DNA from 2 places in the Brevibacillus sp. SKDU10 genome. Region 1 is predicted to be linked to the other one. Evidence: predicted binding sites of a transcription regulator. Region 1 holds the regulator's gene; the other holds the start of a gene.
What was found. Region 1 encodes LexA, which represses DNA repair genes until DNA is damaged. Its sites were predicted from a motif close to CGAACATATGTTCG; they were not measured.
Positions count from the first base shown of each region.

Region 2: AYJ08_RS21765 (carbohydrate kinase) is a predicted target of LexA. The motif match lies at 3,989-4,002, and genes of this name have one in related genera.

Region 1 covers NZ_LSSO01000090.1:63,742-71,799, forward strand. The annotation lists gene AYJ08_RS05645 (hypothetical protein) at 1-88, shown strand, start outside; gene AYJ08_RS05650 (zinc-dependent alcohol dehydrogenase family protein) at 203-1,213, opposite strand; gene AYJ08_RS05655 (DMT family transporter) at 1,614-2,495, shown strand; gene AYJ08_RS05660 (aminoacyl-tRNA deacylase) at 2,574-3,038, shown strand; gene AYJ08_RS05665 (GNAT family N-acetyltransferase) at 3,115-3,627, shown strand; gene AYJ08_RS05670 (hypothetical protein) at 3,760-4,173, opposite strand; gene AYJ08_RS05675 (DUF456 domain-containing protein) at 4,525-5,013, shown strand; gene lexA (transcriptional repressor LexA) at 5,400-6,020, opposite strand; gene yneA (cell division suppressor protein YneA) at 6,181-6,558, shown strand; gene AYJ08_RS05690 (DUF896 domain-containing protein) at 6,637-6,831, shown strand; fluoride riboswitch at 6,890-6,949, shown strand; gene crcB (fluoride efflux transporter CrcB) at 7,010-7,414, shown strand; gene AYJ08_RS05700 (fluoride efflux transporter FluC) at 7,401-7,763, shown strand; gene AYJ08_RS05705 (HelD family protein) at 7,841-8,058, shown strand, end outside.
Region 2 covers NZ_LSSO01000208.1:121,165-129,222, reverse strand. The annotation lists gene AYJ08_RS21790 (SIMPL domain-containing protein) at 1-226, opposite strand, end outside; gene AYJ08_RS21785 (LacI family DNA-binding transcriptional regulator) at 341-1,339, opposite strand; gene AYJ08_RS21780 (Cof-type HAD-IIB family hydrolase) at 1,553-2,329, shown strand; gene AYJ08_RS21775 (hypothetical protein) at 2,378-2,938, opposite strand; gene AYJ08_RS21770 (DeoR/GlpR family DNA-binding transcription regulator) at 3,020-3,811, opposite strand; gene AYJ08_RS21765 (carbohydrate kinase) at 4,019-5,113, shown strand; gene AYJ08_RS21760 (pseudouridine-5'-phosphate glycosidase) at 5,110-6,030, shown strand; gene AYJ08_RS21755 (YfcC family protein) at 6,165-7,622, opposite strand; gene lpdD (prenylated flavin chaperone LpdD) at 7,721-8,053, opposite strand.

The sequences.
Region 1 (8,058 bases):
AAACATTTCTGTTCAATTTCAAGCAGGTGTAAATTCTTCTTTCACAAAGAAAATGAACTTTACGGCTAAATTTTCTATTTATAAATAAGTCGAATAAGTTATACGATTTGTAGAAATCATGCTTATTCGAAAATGAGCTGGCGAATAAAAGTCGCCAGAAATGGTAAATAGGTCCTTCCTCAATAGAAGGACCTATTTATTTTTAAGCGAAAATATGGTGATTCACTTTATTGCGCAGGAATATTTTTCCTCTATTCCTAGAGGATTCTGCCATCTGAACTGCTTTTTGGACCTCCAAAAGATCGTAATGAGCATATGGCATCATGAGCCCCAACTTTTGTTCCATTACTAATGCTAGTACAAGGGAGAAGGTGTCTTGCCAGGTTTGTACAGATACCTGCTGATTCCAATGCCTTAAATGAAATAATCTAATGTTTACCTGTGTTCTACGCGATATTTCCCCCCAATGAACAGGTGTTCCCGATAAAAGTCCGATCGTTACCAATGTACCTTTTGGCCGAACACAAAAAGCTAGGTCTGAACCATCTGTGCCCCCTACAGAATCAATAGCAGCAGTAGCTCCTCGGCCATTTGTCAGTTCCATAACAGTTTGATGTAATGCGGTGTCAGAGGTGTTAATGACAGCAAAGGCGCCTAACTGAAGGAGTTCTTCAGTATAGAAATGATTCCTTGTGACAGCAATCAGTCGAAACCCAAGAATAGCAGATAACTGGCAAAAGATACGTCCAATAGAAGAACCGCAAGCGTTGACGAGAAGGATATCATCTTCCTTTAATTGCAATACTTCTGTACACGTTATCCAGGCTGTTAGAGGGTTTATATAGAGCTGGGCAGCGATGTAATCTTCCATGGAAGGTGGTATCGTGATTGCTAAATCTGCTGGTGCTGTCACATAATCCTGCCAGGTCCCTTCTCCCCGCAAAGGCAGAACACGTTTGCCAAGAAGCTCATGAGAAACGGAAGGTCCTACTTCCTCTACAATGCCGACACCTTCATACCCAGGAATAGTAGGCAATGAAATACGATGAGAATATGCTCCTCTAATGGGAAGCAAGTCAGATGGATTGATAGGACGATCAATCATACGAACAAGAATTTCTCCATTCATAGGAGGTTTCATTTGTTTTTGTTCAACCTGTAAAACCTCCTGCGGGCTCCCAAATTCATAATATCTAATACATGTAGCTATCAAAGTTGTATGTCTCCTTAATCTTTTATCTCTAGATTATTTTATAATATAGGTTTGTCATGATGCTAGTGATTGTAGCTTTCGTGTTCAAAGCTGAAATCCTTATAGTTATTGGCTAAGCAATGCAGCAGACGGAGCAGAAATTCTACTATTTATTTAGAATTTTTTGTTATAAAGCGGAAGTTTGCTTGCAATGTCTTCAAGATTATGAATAATAGTATATAACTTAAAAGGATTTCTTTATTCTAATTACCTGCATGTTTTTCTTTGTAGCTACAAAAGACAGTTTCATTTTTCTTTTAGCAGTAAAAAGAGCGGTTTCAGTCCCATGAACCCGTTTTATTTTTAGTTTAATTGTAGTAGTTAGAGTAATAACCTCTACAAATGGAATGGAGTAAAAATTATGGATATAAGGGCTTTTATTCAAATGTTCATCTCGATGACGATTTTTGGATCAGTAGGATTTTTTTCTGTGTTAACGGGTCTTTCTGCTTTAGAATTGGTTTTTATTAGATGTATTTGTGCGACAGTTTTTCTTGGTTCGATCTGGTTTATTACAGGAACGTATATCAAAGAGCAATGGAGCAAAAAAGAACTAATGAGGGTTAGCTTCTGTGGTATAGCAAATTTATTAAATTGGATTTTCTTGTTTAAATCCTTTGAGCTGATTTCGATTACAGTCGCCATCTCTCTCTATCATCTTGCTCCGATGATTGTCTTGCTTGTCGGTAGCTTTCTTTTCAGAGAAAAGTTAACCATACTCTCAATTCTGGCTATCTCTGTATGCTTTGTAGGAACGGTTTTTATCATTGGAGTAGATGGTGATCTCTCAAATGCTTCGTTTCAAATGACAGGATTTTTGTACGCTATTCTAGCAGCTCTTTTTTATGCAGTAACGATGATTTTAGGGAAGAGTATACAACAAGCAAGTGTTTATGCCACAACGTTTATTCAAACTGCTATTGGCGCTATATGCTTGCTTCCCTTTATCCATTACCATGTATTTTTAGACCTGACTCCGCAGAATTGGGCATACGCAATCATTACTGGCATTATCCACACTGGTGTTGTGTATCTTCTGTTTTTCGATAGTGTACGAAAGCTATCGACCAGAACAATTTCAGGAATGGTATTTTTGGATCCAGCCGTTGCTATTTTATTAGATGTGATCATAATTGGATTTCGACCAAATATGATTCAAACAGTAGGAATTTTATTAATATTTATTGGGATGCTTTATACGTTAAAAAAACCAAAACAACAAAATACAGCGAATATTACGTAAAAAAGATCACCGGCACTCTTGATTTACTAGTGGAGTACAGCTAAAATGGGGAAAATATTTTGAGACGGAGGGGGATCAATGAATTCTTATGAGCTGCAAATAAAAGAGTACCTGCATGCAAAAGCTGCTGATGCCCAGCACTTTATACTGAATCAATCTTGCCATACGGTCGAAGAGGCGGCTAAAGCTGTAAATGCTTCTATTGATGAGCTGGTTAAAAATATTTGTATGCTTGATGAAGATGGACGACTAATTGTGGCCATTGTAAAAGGAGAGGATCGAGCTAGTACATCACGCGTAAGTAAGGGACTCAATATAAAAAGACCGCGTTTGGCAGATGAAAAGGAAGTATTAGCAAGAACGGGTTATCCGGCCGGTGGGGTCCCTTCTTTTGGATTTGAGGCAATTTTTTTGGTTGATCCGAAAATAACAGAATTAGAGTATGTTTATACGGGAGGAGGCTCTCCTCATTCATTAGTGAAAATAAAGGTAGAAGATTTAGTAAGATTAAATAGCGGAAAATTGATGCGTGTAAGAAAATAAGCGATGCGATAAAGCTATCATTAAGGTATTTCTTAGCATACGACAGCTCATTCTATATGAAGTAAGGAGTATAGAAATGAAAATAGAGCTTGTGAAGGTATCTTTGCAGCAAAAGATGATTTTAAGGCATCTAATCGAGCTATATCAATATGATTTTAGTGAATTCGATCATGCAGATGTTAATGAGCATGGTTTATATGATTATCTGTTTCTGGACCATTATTGGACAGAATCAGCTCGAATACCTTTTTTTGTCAAAGTGGATGAAAAATATGCTGGGTTTGTGTTACTGCGAAAGATACGAAGCCAAGAGATAGAATACTACTCCATTGCAGAGTTTTTTATCATGAGAAAATATCGAAAGCGTGGAATCGGTAGAAAAGTAGCATTTCGCTTATTCCATCAATTTCAGGGAGAATGGGAAATCTCCCAAATCGAACAAAATATCTCGGCACAAAAATTTTGGCGTACATTAATTTCGGAATACACAAATCATAATTATCAAGAATTCAGGCGCGAGGATTGGAATGGTCCTATTCAAAAATTCTCGACGATCGGCATACATACAGATGAGGAGAACGAGAGATAATCTAGCACCTGAAAAATGGTGCTTATTTTATTAGATCTCCTCATTCTCCTACACCAAGTTTTAGGGGATGCAGAGGCTGTAAGAGCTGATAACTGATCAGTGAAGGTGTTGCGTGATAACGTGATAAAAAGACTAGTGAATCGTCACGTTTCCTGTAATAGTAACAGGTTTTATACTAGCGTTTTGCAGAATAACAATCCAATGTGAATGTCGTGGGACGGTTACAGTAGAGCCTTTTGGATAGATTTTTTCAGCTCCGTAGGTATTTGCATTCAGTAGATACCAGCCCAATGAGTCTACTTTCTTATCAAACGTAACCGTTACGCTGCCACCTTTCGCGAGGAAAAAAGGGCCTGTGACACCAGCTTCTCCATAACCTCTATCCCATTCCTTTACCGTTAGTGCAAATGGAATAGAATATTGGCTGTAAGCATTACTACTACTAGTTACTTTTGTTGTGCTATGCTTATCTAAAGCCGCATAGCTAGTCGAGGACAGTAAGAAAACAATTGGTACTGCCAATAAAGAACAAACGATTTTGTGCATCTTGCAACCTTCCTTTCCGAAATAGGATATACAGGCTTGGAGCGGGGACAATTTAGTGTATAGTATTAATTTCTCTAAATGTAACATTTCACCTGTTGTCCTTATACCTTTTTCTTGCTGTCCTTTTGCCTGTATGAAGTGGAAAAAGGGAGCCGGTAAAGAGCGCTACAGGTAAATAGGTCAAGCTTTGCTAAAAACGAGATCATAAAAAAGAGCAGGACCATGTATATGTAGGAAAAGACACGTTTAGCGAACAAGAAAAAGGAAACTCCTAGTAAAAATGAAACGTAGGAGAGCACTGAAACGTACATATAGAAAACGGGTCAGATGCAACAAAGAGGGGGTTTAAACATGGATGTTTTATTATGGTTGATCGTTATACTTCTATTTGGTCTAAGTATTGCTGGTATTTTCTTCCCAGTGTTACCTGATACGATCATGTTATGGGGCGGTTTTTTACTATATCAATTCGCGATTGCAGAGCCTGGAGCAGGATTGCCGGTTTCCTTCTGGTGGGGAATGGGAATTTTGAGTGTGGTGTTATTTGGTGCTGACCTATTGACTAATATGTACTTTGTTAAAAAATATGGTGGCTCAAAAGCATCAGCAATCGGGTCAATATTAGGTGTTATTATTGGTGTACTTACGTTTCCGCCATTTGGTATGATTATTCTCCCATTTATATTTGTATTATTAATTGAAATGCTGATGCAAAAACAACCGGCAGAACGAGCTTTTAAGATAGCGATAGGAAGTCTTATAGGTTTCTTTAGCAGTGTCATCATGAAAATCTCTATCCAACTCATCATGATTATCTGGTTCTTTATTGTTGCTTGGTAAAACTTATTGTGGATCGTTACATTGGATTTTGAGTGTGATCCATTCCATAAAACCGAGATTGTCAAATTCTCTATCATTTACTGTAGGGAAAACGGCAATCTCGGTTTATTTGTGTTTACACATCAGGATTAGAGAAGGCTTGTTTGAAGACTTGCTTGAAGACTTGCTAAAAAAGAAACCTGTTTTAAGTGGCTATGTAGCTAATTTACACCTAAATATAAGCCAATAATAGGAGAAACACGAAAGGTATCAAGGAGCTAGGCAGAGTGGAGCATAAAATAAACCGTTACGAACAATAAATTTGAGTAGTAAAAAACTCTTGGCGAGTATGATCTTCACCAAGAGTTTGTACGTGTAAGCACGTGAGAAGTTAAAAATCCAATGCACTAGTGGAAAAGGCGGTAAACGCCAATTACTTTACCTAAAATCGTCACATTATCTAAAATGATTGGTTCTAGCTGTGAGTTTTCCGGTTGTAGACGGAAGTGAGTTTTCTCTTTAAAGAAACGTTTTACAGTTGCTTCATCCTCTTCGGTCATGGCTACCACGATATCTCCGTTATTCGCTACATTTTGTTGGCGGACAATTACATAATCGCCATCTAAAATGCCTGCTTCGATCATGCTCTCTCCCATAACGCGCAACATGAACACATTGTCAGACGTAACGATGTTTTCTGGCAATGGGAAATATTCTTCCACCTGTTCAATAGCTGTAATAGGTTGACCTGCCGTTACCTTACCAACCACTGGTACTCGAACGATGGAGCTTTCATAATCGTCCTGTAGACGAGTCTCGTCCAATAATTCAATAGCACGTGGCTTAGTAGGATCACGGCGGATTAAGCCTTTCTTTTCAAGTCTTGCGAGATGACCGTGAACAGTGGAACTGGAAGCTAGTCCTACGGCTTCACCGATTTCTCGAACAGACGGGGGATAACCTTTATCTTTTACTTCCTTACGAATAAAATCAATGATCGCTTGTTGGCGATTGGAGAGTTTGGACATTTCGAACACCTCATTCTCTCGATCCAGATATTTTCTACATTATACCATGAGAATTTGCGTTCGACAAACATTAGTTCGATTCTTTCGCTTGACAGGAATGTTTGTTCGCATTATGATGATGTTATCGAAATGAGAACAAACGTTTGCGAGGGTGATGATAATGATGGTACAATCTAGCAATTGTCAGAATCTATATAAAGATAAAACAATGACGAGTAAGAACACATTGGTACATCATAGAAAAGGGATAACGCGAGGGCAAGCAATCGTAACGTTATTGCTGATCATAGTATCTTTTGCAGCAGGCAGCATGATTTTTGGAAAAGAGAAAGTGGCTATTGCGGCTCCTCATACACAGCAGGCAGCTTTAGTCATTACAATTCAGCCAGGTGATACGCTGTGGAGTATTGCACAAGCTTATCAACAGGAATCTGGGCTATCAGCCAGAGAACTAATGGATGAGATCATGAAACAAAATCAGTTAGATAGCCCCATGATTTATGCAGGAAATAATCTAGCTATTCCAGTATACCGATAAGCGAAAGCCATAATTTATATCTCCTCTCCTTTGGTCTTGTGTTATAATAAAGAGAAGTTAGTTGAGGAGGTATCACCATTGGTTACTGATGCAGAAATAAAACGTATTAATGAATTAGCCAAGAAATCGAAGGGTGTTGGCTTAACTCCAGAAGAAAAAGCGGAGCAACAAGCTCTTCGTCAAAAATACATTGATGCTATGAAGGCTTCCTTGAAATCTAGTTTAGATTCGATCCGTTATGTAGAGGATGAGGAACCTAAGCATAAGCACTAGTCTATGTGATTTTTCCAATGATCCGTAGTAATAGTGCTGTGAAACAGGTTTTTACAAGTAAATAAGAGGCGATGGAGTTCGCCCTAAGCGCCAATAGGCTAATGACTCCTACCAGTAATATTGCTGGTAGGAGTTTATTTGTATATATGTGAAAAATAATGGATAAAGGAGAGAATGCATGTCTTTTTTAATTGTTGGACTATCAGGAATGATGGGGGCTGTATCTCGATATTTAGTAGGAGCATGGACATCGGGCTGGTGGGAGCTGTCATTTCCTTTAGGTACGCTAGTAATTAACTTGATAGGCTGTATCGGATTGGGAGTTCTCAATCAATATCTCTTAACCCGAAATCAACTGCCTGCTTGGTTTACCTTAGGAGTAGGAACAGGGTTTATTGGTTCTTTCACGACCTTTTCGACTTTTAGTGTAGAGACACTTACCCTTTGGCATCAGCATCAATATGGACTTGCCATTTGCTATGTGCTGGCCAGTCTATGGGGTGGTTTATTGATGGTATGGCTGGGTTCTTGGATAGGTACCCAATTAGCACAGAGAGGGAGCGATACTGATGCTGTTGAATAGTATAGGAGCAGCATTGGGCGGCTGTCTTGGGGCCATGGCTCGTTACGGAATCAGTTCTCTGATCAATCAGCGTTATAAAGGAATGTTCCCTTTAGCGACCTGCTGTATTAATATTTTGGGTTGTTTTTTATTAGGGGTACTAACAAGCTCTTCCTTAGCTCCATTTTTTATCGTAACGGCAGGCACAGGTTTTATGGGGGCTTTTACGACCTTTTCTACATGTAAGTGGGAGAGCTATTCATTAGTTACAACAAAACGTTACCAGATAGGATTCATATACTTGCTTATTAGTTATTCTGTGGGGATTTTATCTGCAGCACTAGGGATGCTGCTCGGGGTACATTTGTGATTTTTAAGATTATCCTTGGAATTGCTTTTTCATTTTGATAAGATAAATATTCGTTTGATGAAAAGGAGGTTAGTCATGTGACCATTCATCATCCTGCATATAAGGAAGAACAAGATCGGCTGGATAAAACAGTACATACGATTGAAAAGGAGATTGGACAGCTGCGAGAGGATTTGCGAGAGGCAACGGACGATTATGTCAAACAAGTAGTCAATTCCTCGAAAGCTAGGGATCTCTTTCATCTGGAAAGCTCTGTGAAAAAGCCTTACTTTGGTCGAGTAGATTTCATGAAAGA
Region 2 (8,058 bases), on a different contig from region 1:
TTTCCTGTGCTTCCTTTGCTGTTTTCGCATTTGTCTCTACTCCTACTTGGAGATAAGCCACATCCGGGTCAACAGAGATACTACCTACTCCTGTCACATTAATGTTTCGGATTATCTGTGCCTCTTGAGCATGTGCGGCAGGTACAGCAGCCACAAAACTTCCACCTGTTAACAATCCAAGTGTCAGAAATGACGCTACTACTTTATTCATTGCTTTTTTCCTCATGATTATTGCCACCTTTCACTCATGCGCTTACTATTTCAGCATTCTGCCAATATACGCATTATCTGAATACCTGCTTTGACGAACCTATTGTTGAATTCGTTTCAACAGAAAAGATCACGCACTGCCACGTATGATAAACTTCAACGGAAGCTCTACTTTTTTAGTGACAATTTTTCTCTCCTTTAGCTTGTTTCCCCGCTCAGGAATCTGTTCGATAAATAGCTGAAAAGCTACCTTGCCAGCTTCAAAACTAGGTACATTCATCGTGGTTAAATCAAGAATGCTCGCCAACGGTAAATTATCAAAGCCAATAATAGCCAAGTCTTCAGGAACACGCCATCCTAGTTTTTTGGCTTCTGTTATCATGCCTGCTGCTGGCAAATCACCTGCGACCATAATTGCTTGTGGACGTTCCTTTAGCCGGGCTAATTGCTGCACAACCTGCGAACCATCCTCCATCTGATAGCAATTTTCAAAAATCCATTCTGGTCGAACAGGTTCTTTCAAATCGGCAATCCCTTCTAAATACGCCTGCATACGTTTTTTTCCGTTATGAGTGCCACTTGTTCCAAGAGAAAAGCCAATTTGTCGATAGCCTTTTTCCACTAAATAACGAAAGCATTCCTGCGTTCCCCTGTATCGATCAACATGTACATACGAGATGACTTCACTGTCTACTTTTTCGCAGGCAACGATCGGTCCGTAGGAAGCATACGACTCTACCATCTCCCATTTGCCTTTTCTGGAAACAATGATCACTCCATCTATTTGCTTTGATTTCAGCATATCCAATACGCGCTTCTCTTCATTTTGATCATAATTGGTCTGGCATAAAATTAATCGGTAATTATTCAGCAATGCTTGTTCGGCAATTCCCTCCAGCACCATTCCAGCAAATGGATGATTGACAAACGGCAATAGAACCGCCACCATTCCTGTCCGCCCTTTTACTAGATGAACAGCGTTGCTATTTGGCGAGTAATTAAGCTTATGCACAGCATCCCAGACTGCCTGTCGCTTAGCTTCCTGTACATAGGGATGATTGTTAAGAACGCGTGAAACAGTTGTAATAGATACACCTGCTAGCTCGGCTATCTGTTTTATATTAGCCATGTGTCATCCCCCCCTCTCTCCATTTTAAAATAAGCTGTGAATAGTTGCCATGTTCACATAGCTTGAAGAGAATCTGAAGAATTCTCTTGACCTGAAATGCTTTTCATATTGTAAGGTTTATCTTGTTAGTACCATCTGGTGTCGGCGTGACCGTTGGGCGTTACGACACAGTGGTATCCCTTAGATCAACTAGAAAAAGCGGAGGAAATTTACGTGGAGAGAAAAATCGTATTTTTTGATGTAGACGGAACCTTACTTACTGAAGATAAGCAATTACTGACAAGCACTCGCGATGCGGTACGTCGATTGCGTGAAAATGGAATCTATGCTGCTATCGCTTCTGGTCGGATGCCTAAGCAATTAGAAGACATATGTAGAGAATTAGACATTCATTCTTATGTTTCCATAAATGGTCAATATGTTGTATTTGAAGGCGAAGAAATCTATAGTAATCCAATAGCGATAGAGCAACTAACAGATTTAACTGATCTTGCCAACAAACACGGTCATGTCCTTACTTATGTAAATCATGAAATGCTATGCGCCAACCATCTTAACGATCCTCTTTTGGACGTCATTTATGGCGAACTACAATTGGCTAAGCCTTCTCTTGACCCTGATTTTTACAAGCAAAATCCAATTTATCAAAGCATTATTTTCTGCTCACCTGAGTTTGCTAAGGAGTATATGGAACGCTTCCCTCAATTTGGCTTCATTCACTGGCATGATTATGCCTTGGATATTATTCCATTAGGCAGCTCCAAAGCAGTCGGCATCCAAAAAATGCTGGAACACGGTCATTTTTCCCTTGAGCACACCTATGCCTTTGGTGACGGCTTAAACGATCTTGAAATGCTGGAAACCGTAGGACATGGTGTAGCCATGGGCAATGCCGTTTTGGAAGCAAAACAAAAAGCTCGTTATGTAACAGCAAGCTGCAATGAGGATGGGATTGCCAAAGGTCTCTCTATGTTAGGATTACTAGACTAATTGATTAAAAAAGCCGTTTTCTCTTTATACAGAAAACGGCTTTTTCTCCTATTGTCTTGTTACCTGTTTTATTTTATCCATCATCTGATTCGGTGTTAGTCCGTTTAATTCAGAAATTCCATATCCCTCTAGAGCCACCGTTCTTCCCTCAAAAACAGGGTAGATTCCTTGCCATTTTTCTACGGTTGTGTAGGTATTGGAATCCACTTTTTTTAAGAATAAAAAATATTCACCATCTCCAAGTGCCCCTGGATACTGTAAATTTAAAGGGTCTCTTGCCTCAGGCTTAGGTTCCAATCCATAAAATACAAGCCGTACTTGTCTCCCTATGCTCCCCTTCAGTGTTGCTTTTACTTGAAAGGTTTGTGTATATTTGACGACTTTTCTTCCTTGTACAGCTTGCCCAGTCGCTTGTTCATTAACAGCTTCCAATGGTGTTGCACGAATGATTGCCTGGGAAGCATTGGTTAGTTCCTTGACAGAACTAAATTTTATTTCATTTTGGATCGCTTGTACGTGCTGTGCCTCCTGAAGAGATCTTCCAGCATCCGAGCCCCATTCTGTGTATCCAATCATTAATACCGTAAGCATCCAACTGCTGTACCACATGTTGTGCCTCCTGAACTCTCATGTTTGCTGTTAGTATGTGTTAGGACAGTATGAATATATACGATATTTCTGTGTAACCGGTTACACCCTAGAAGCATTTAACCATTGAACCTGCCATTCTTGACATTTCCCTGCCCATTCCTCAGGTATTTCGCTATCACAAATAACTGTCTGAATGTCTTTTATATCTGCAATCTTATAAAAAGTCTGTAATTCCAATTTAGCCTGATCACACAGCACAATGCATTCCTTTGAATTCTCCATAAATTTGCGAACCAAAAAAGCTCGTTCGGCATCATGATGGCTCATTCCTTTTTGCAAGGATAATCCATCTACACACAGGAAAGCCTTATCTGCATGGAAATATTCCATCATTTTCTCTGTCATCAAGCCGCATACACGTGCATGCTTTTGATGGACCTTCCCACCTAAAAAATAGACATCTCCTGTAAATTCGTCCCTTTTCTCCTGAAGAAAAAAAGCTTGCAGTAAACGGACAGAGCAAGTAATGATCGTCACGTCTTGTTTTTCTAATAAGTAGGGCAACATATATAGTGAAATGATCCCATCATCTAGAGCTACACTTTCACCATGCTGCACCAAATTTGCTGCTGCCTGTGCAATATCTTTTACGCTGCTATAACAAATTTCTGAGTCGTCTTTATAAGAAAGCAGCTCGATGTCTCCGCTTACTTTGACGGCTCCCCCATACACCCGCCTGAGCCTCTGCTCTTGTTCTAGCTCTTCTAAATATCGACGTACGGATTCTGAAGAGACTTGTAGCTTTTCTACTAGCTCAGTTGTTTTTACTTTTCCTTCTTGTTGTAGTAGTTCTAAGATGAGCTCCTTTCTTTCCTCTCCTACTAATGACACACGAACCGCCCCTTTTTCGCCTCTTTTTGCTATTGTAACTCAACTTTTGTCTTTCAGATAGACTTTTGCTTAGATCATGGAGAATCTCTTACTAAAAACAGCCGACAAGCATTTTTGTAAATGTTTTCTCCTATCATACTTGATAAACAAATACTTTACAAACTTTTGTTTAAATGATAAACTTTTGTTTGAAAGGAGGAGTGTCACATGGATAAAGAACAACAAATCTTGCACTATATCCGTTTGAATCCCTTCATCAGTCAACAAGAATTAGCCAATAAAATGGGAATTTCCCGCTCAGCCGTAGCAGGGTATATTGCCACTATGATGAAACAAGGCCAAATCAAAGGAAGAGCCTACATTTTAAAAGAAGAAGCTTCCATCACTTGCCTTGGGGGAGCTAATCTGGATCGCAAAGCTCGCAGCAAACAACAAGTCAAACTGCACTCTTCCAATCCAGTTAGCATCTCTCAATCATGTGGAGGGGTAGCCCGAAACATTGCTGAAAATTTGGGACGCCTTGGTTGCGTTACCTCTCTTATTACTAGCGTAGGCAATGACAAAGAGGGTGAATGGGTTCTTGCAGAAACCAAACAGCATGGGGTAGATGTTAGTCAATCCTGGATGCTCTCCTCTGAACAAACGGGTACCTACACAGCGCTACTAGATGTAGATGGTGAAATGTTCGTTTCCCTAGCAAACATGGATATTTATGAAAAAGTAACAACTGAGATGATCGCAGAGAAATGGGCTCATATCGTCGCTTCCGACATTGTGCTTCTAGATACGAACCTCCCTGAGGACGTGTTGGCATATATGATCAAACGCTGTCACGATGAGAACATTACTTTGTATATTGATCCAGTCTCTTCAGCGAAAGCCAAAAAATTACCCGAATCTCTCATGGGCGTCACAAGTATTTTGCCTAACCAGGAAGAAGCTGAGATTCTTTCTGGCATGAAGATTAACAATGTAGAGGATGTAAAAACAGCTTGCCAGTTCATTCGCAAACGCGGCGCTCTCAATGTCATCGTAACCATGGGTGAACAAGGTATTTTTGTTTCTTCCCCTGAACACGAGGTTTTACTTCCACCATATCCAGTGGATGTTGTAGATGTCACCGGTGCTGGTGATGCCTTTGCCTCAGGTCTATTGCATGGTGTTCTACACGGTGAAGAGCTTTTAGACGCTTGTCGGTTAGGTCTTGCTGCATCAGCTCTGACATTGGTAACAGAACAATCTGTCTCTCCCGAATTACAGCCGGAAAAACTATATCAGTTCGTAAAGGAGAATGCACAATGAAAAACTACTTAACTTTTACTGAAGAGGTTGCACATGCTCTAGAAAATAAATTACCGATCGTCGCTTTAGAAACAACCATTATCTCTCATGGCATGCCGTATCCGCAGAACATTGAGATGGCGAAAAAAGTTGAGCAAATTATTCGCGATAACGGTGCTGTGCCAGCTACGATTGGTATCATGGATGGTAAAATTAAAATTGGTCTCAATGATCAAGAATTAGAAGAATTCGCTACGAACAAATCCGTCGAGAAAGTAAGCCGCCGTGATTTCCCTTATATCCTTGCATCAGGTAAAATTGGAGCGACCACTGTTGCCGGCACTATGATTGCTGCTGAACTAGCTGGAATTGAAATGTTTGCTACAGGTGGTATTGGTGGGGTTCACCGCGAAGGAGAGGTTACGTGGGACGTATCTGCTGACCTAACAGAATTGGCGAATACTAGCGTAGCTGTGGTATGCGCAGGTTGCAAATCAATCCTTGATATCGGACGTACATTAGAATACTTAGAAACACAAGGGGTGCCGGTTGTTGGTTACAAAACAGACGAATTCCCTTCCTTCTACTCCCGTAAGAGCGGCTACGGCGTTGACTTCAAATTGGATACGCCTGATACAGTAGCTTCCGTAATGGATACAAAATGGAAGTTAGGTATGCAGGGTGGAATGGTCATCTCCAACCCTGTACCAGAAGAATCTGCTCTTCCATACGATCAGATTGAAGCAGCGATCCAACAAGCACTTGCCGAAGCGAAGGAAAATAATATCGCTGGCAAAAAAGTAACACCATTCCTGCTTTCAAAAGTAAAAGAACTAACTGCAGGCAAAAGCTTAGAAACGAATATCGCACTTGTATATCATAACGCAGAGGTAGCAGCTAAGATTGCCGTTGAATACAAAAAGAAACAAAAGCAATAAGTTATCCAAATCTAGTTAAAATTATTGTAAACCAGTTTGTTATAAACTCCTGACTATCTTAAAAAGGCAGTTCCAAAGTGATTTCCTCTCTTGGAACTGCCTTCTTTTTATTTTCATATCCTACATATGATCCATTAGTAAGGACCATATCCAATGAACTGTGCAACAATGATAGCGATGCCCCCAACGACTATCTGCAAGCCAATTAGAGGCATAATCCATTTAAACCAGCGAATCCACGGAATTTTGGCTAAGGCTAGTCCAGCCATAAAATATCCAGAGGTAGGCGTCACAATATTAGTAAAGCCGTCTCCCAATTGAAAGGCTAATACGGCGGTTTGACGAGTGATACCCACCAAGTCAGCTAAAGGAGTCATAATGGGCATTGTTAGTGCCGCTTGCCCACTCCCCGACGGGACAATCACGTTTAACAAGCATTGCAGAATAAACATGCCCGTAGCTGTTAAAGAGGAGGGTACTTGCTGAATCGCTTGAGCTGAATAGAACAGAATCGTATCCATTACCTGCCCCTCTGTCAGAACCAGCAAGATCGCCCGGGCCATCCCAATGATTAGCGCCCCTTCTAATAAATCTGCTGCTCCTCTCATAAAGCAAGTAACAAACTCATTTCCACTCATACGACAAATGAAACCAGATACCAACGCTAAACATAAAAAGATGGTGGCAATTTCCGAAATAAACCATCCTTGCTTGATGACACCAAAGGCAATTGTGCCTAATGTCAGCATAAAGCTAAGCAGAACAAGCTTGTGCTTCAAGAGAAATACTTTATGATCCTCGCCCTTTTGATTTTCTGCAGCCTGCAAAGTAGAAGACGCAAAATGACTATGATTCATCTCTTTACCAAAGCTATTCTCCACAAAGAAGCCTTTAGACGGATCTCGCTTCACTTTCATCGCATAACGATATACAAAGGTAACACTAACGATGTATAGAACCACGAATAGCCCAATTCGAAAGCTCATGCCAGAAAACAGTGGAAGCTCTGCTATCTTTTGAGCAACACCTATAGTAAAAGGATTAATAAGAGCGGTACTAAAACCGATTTGGGCCCCTACTAGTACAATCGCGGCACCTGTAATGACATCAAAGCCTAATGCCAAAGCCACCGGAATAAGCAATGCTAGATAGGGCAAGGTCTCCTCAGCCATCGCCATTAAAGAACCGCAGACACCAAAAAATAGCATCATCAGTGGAACGAGCCACTTTTCCTGATTCCCCAATCTGCGTGCCATGGCTACTACCAAAGCTTCCATTGCGCCAGAATATGTAATAATTCCATATGTTCCTCCGACTATAAGGACAAAGAATATAATGTCGGCAGTCTCTACCATTCCTTTATGAATACTAATCAGCGTATCAAAGGGATGGACAGGCTTAGATGGCAGAAAGTGAAAGCTAGTAGGATTGACCACGTTACGCCCATCAACTTCAACGCGGGCATATTCTCCAGCAGGTACTATATACGTAAGTACAGTTGCTAATAATAAAATGCCTAGCAATAAGACGAAGACGTTTAATTCTCTAGGATGCTTGCTTCCCCTTTTCATCTTGAAAAATCGTGCATTCATGTAAAACAAAATCCCCCTTTCGCATCCGTCTATTATAACGTGAAAAAAAGAACTAACTTTTTTCAGTTCTATGACAGTTGAAAAAGGGAAATTACTACCTATTTTGCTTCTCCAAAAAGCTCTTCATGCATCGCTTCACGAGCTGTCTTTACTGCCAGCATGATTTCTTCCTTGCTGGCTTGATCTATATGAATGCCTACAATAGCGGTAACTGTGCATTTTTTCTGTTCACAAGCTAGGCTCGCACATTCGATCGCCAATTGATCTTCCTTATGACCAGGTAGTGTGATAAGCTCCACCTTTACCTGCTCATCCTGCCAATAAGCGGTCGCAACTGCGCCAATATGTACCACTCCCCCGCCTATCAGGTAGACGATATCATCCCCCATCATCTGTCGGCGTACTTCTATGTTAAACGGCCGTTTCTTCATTACTT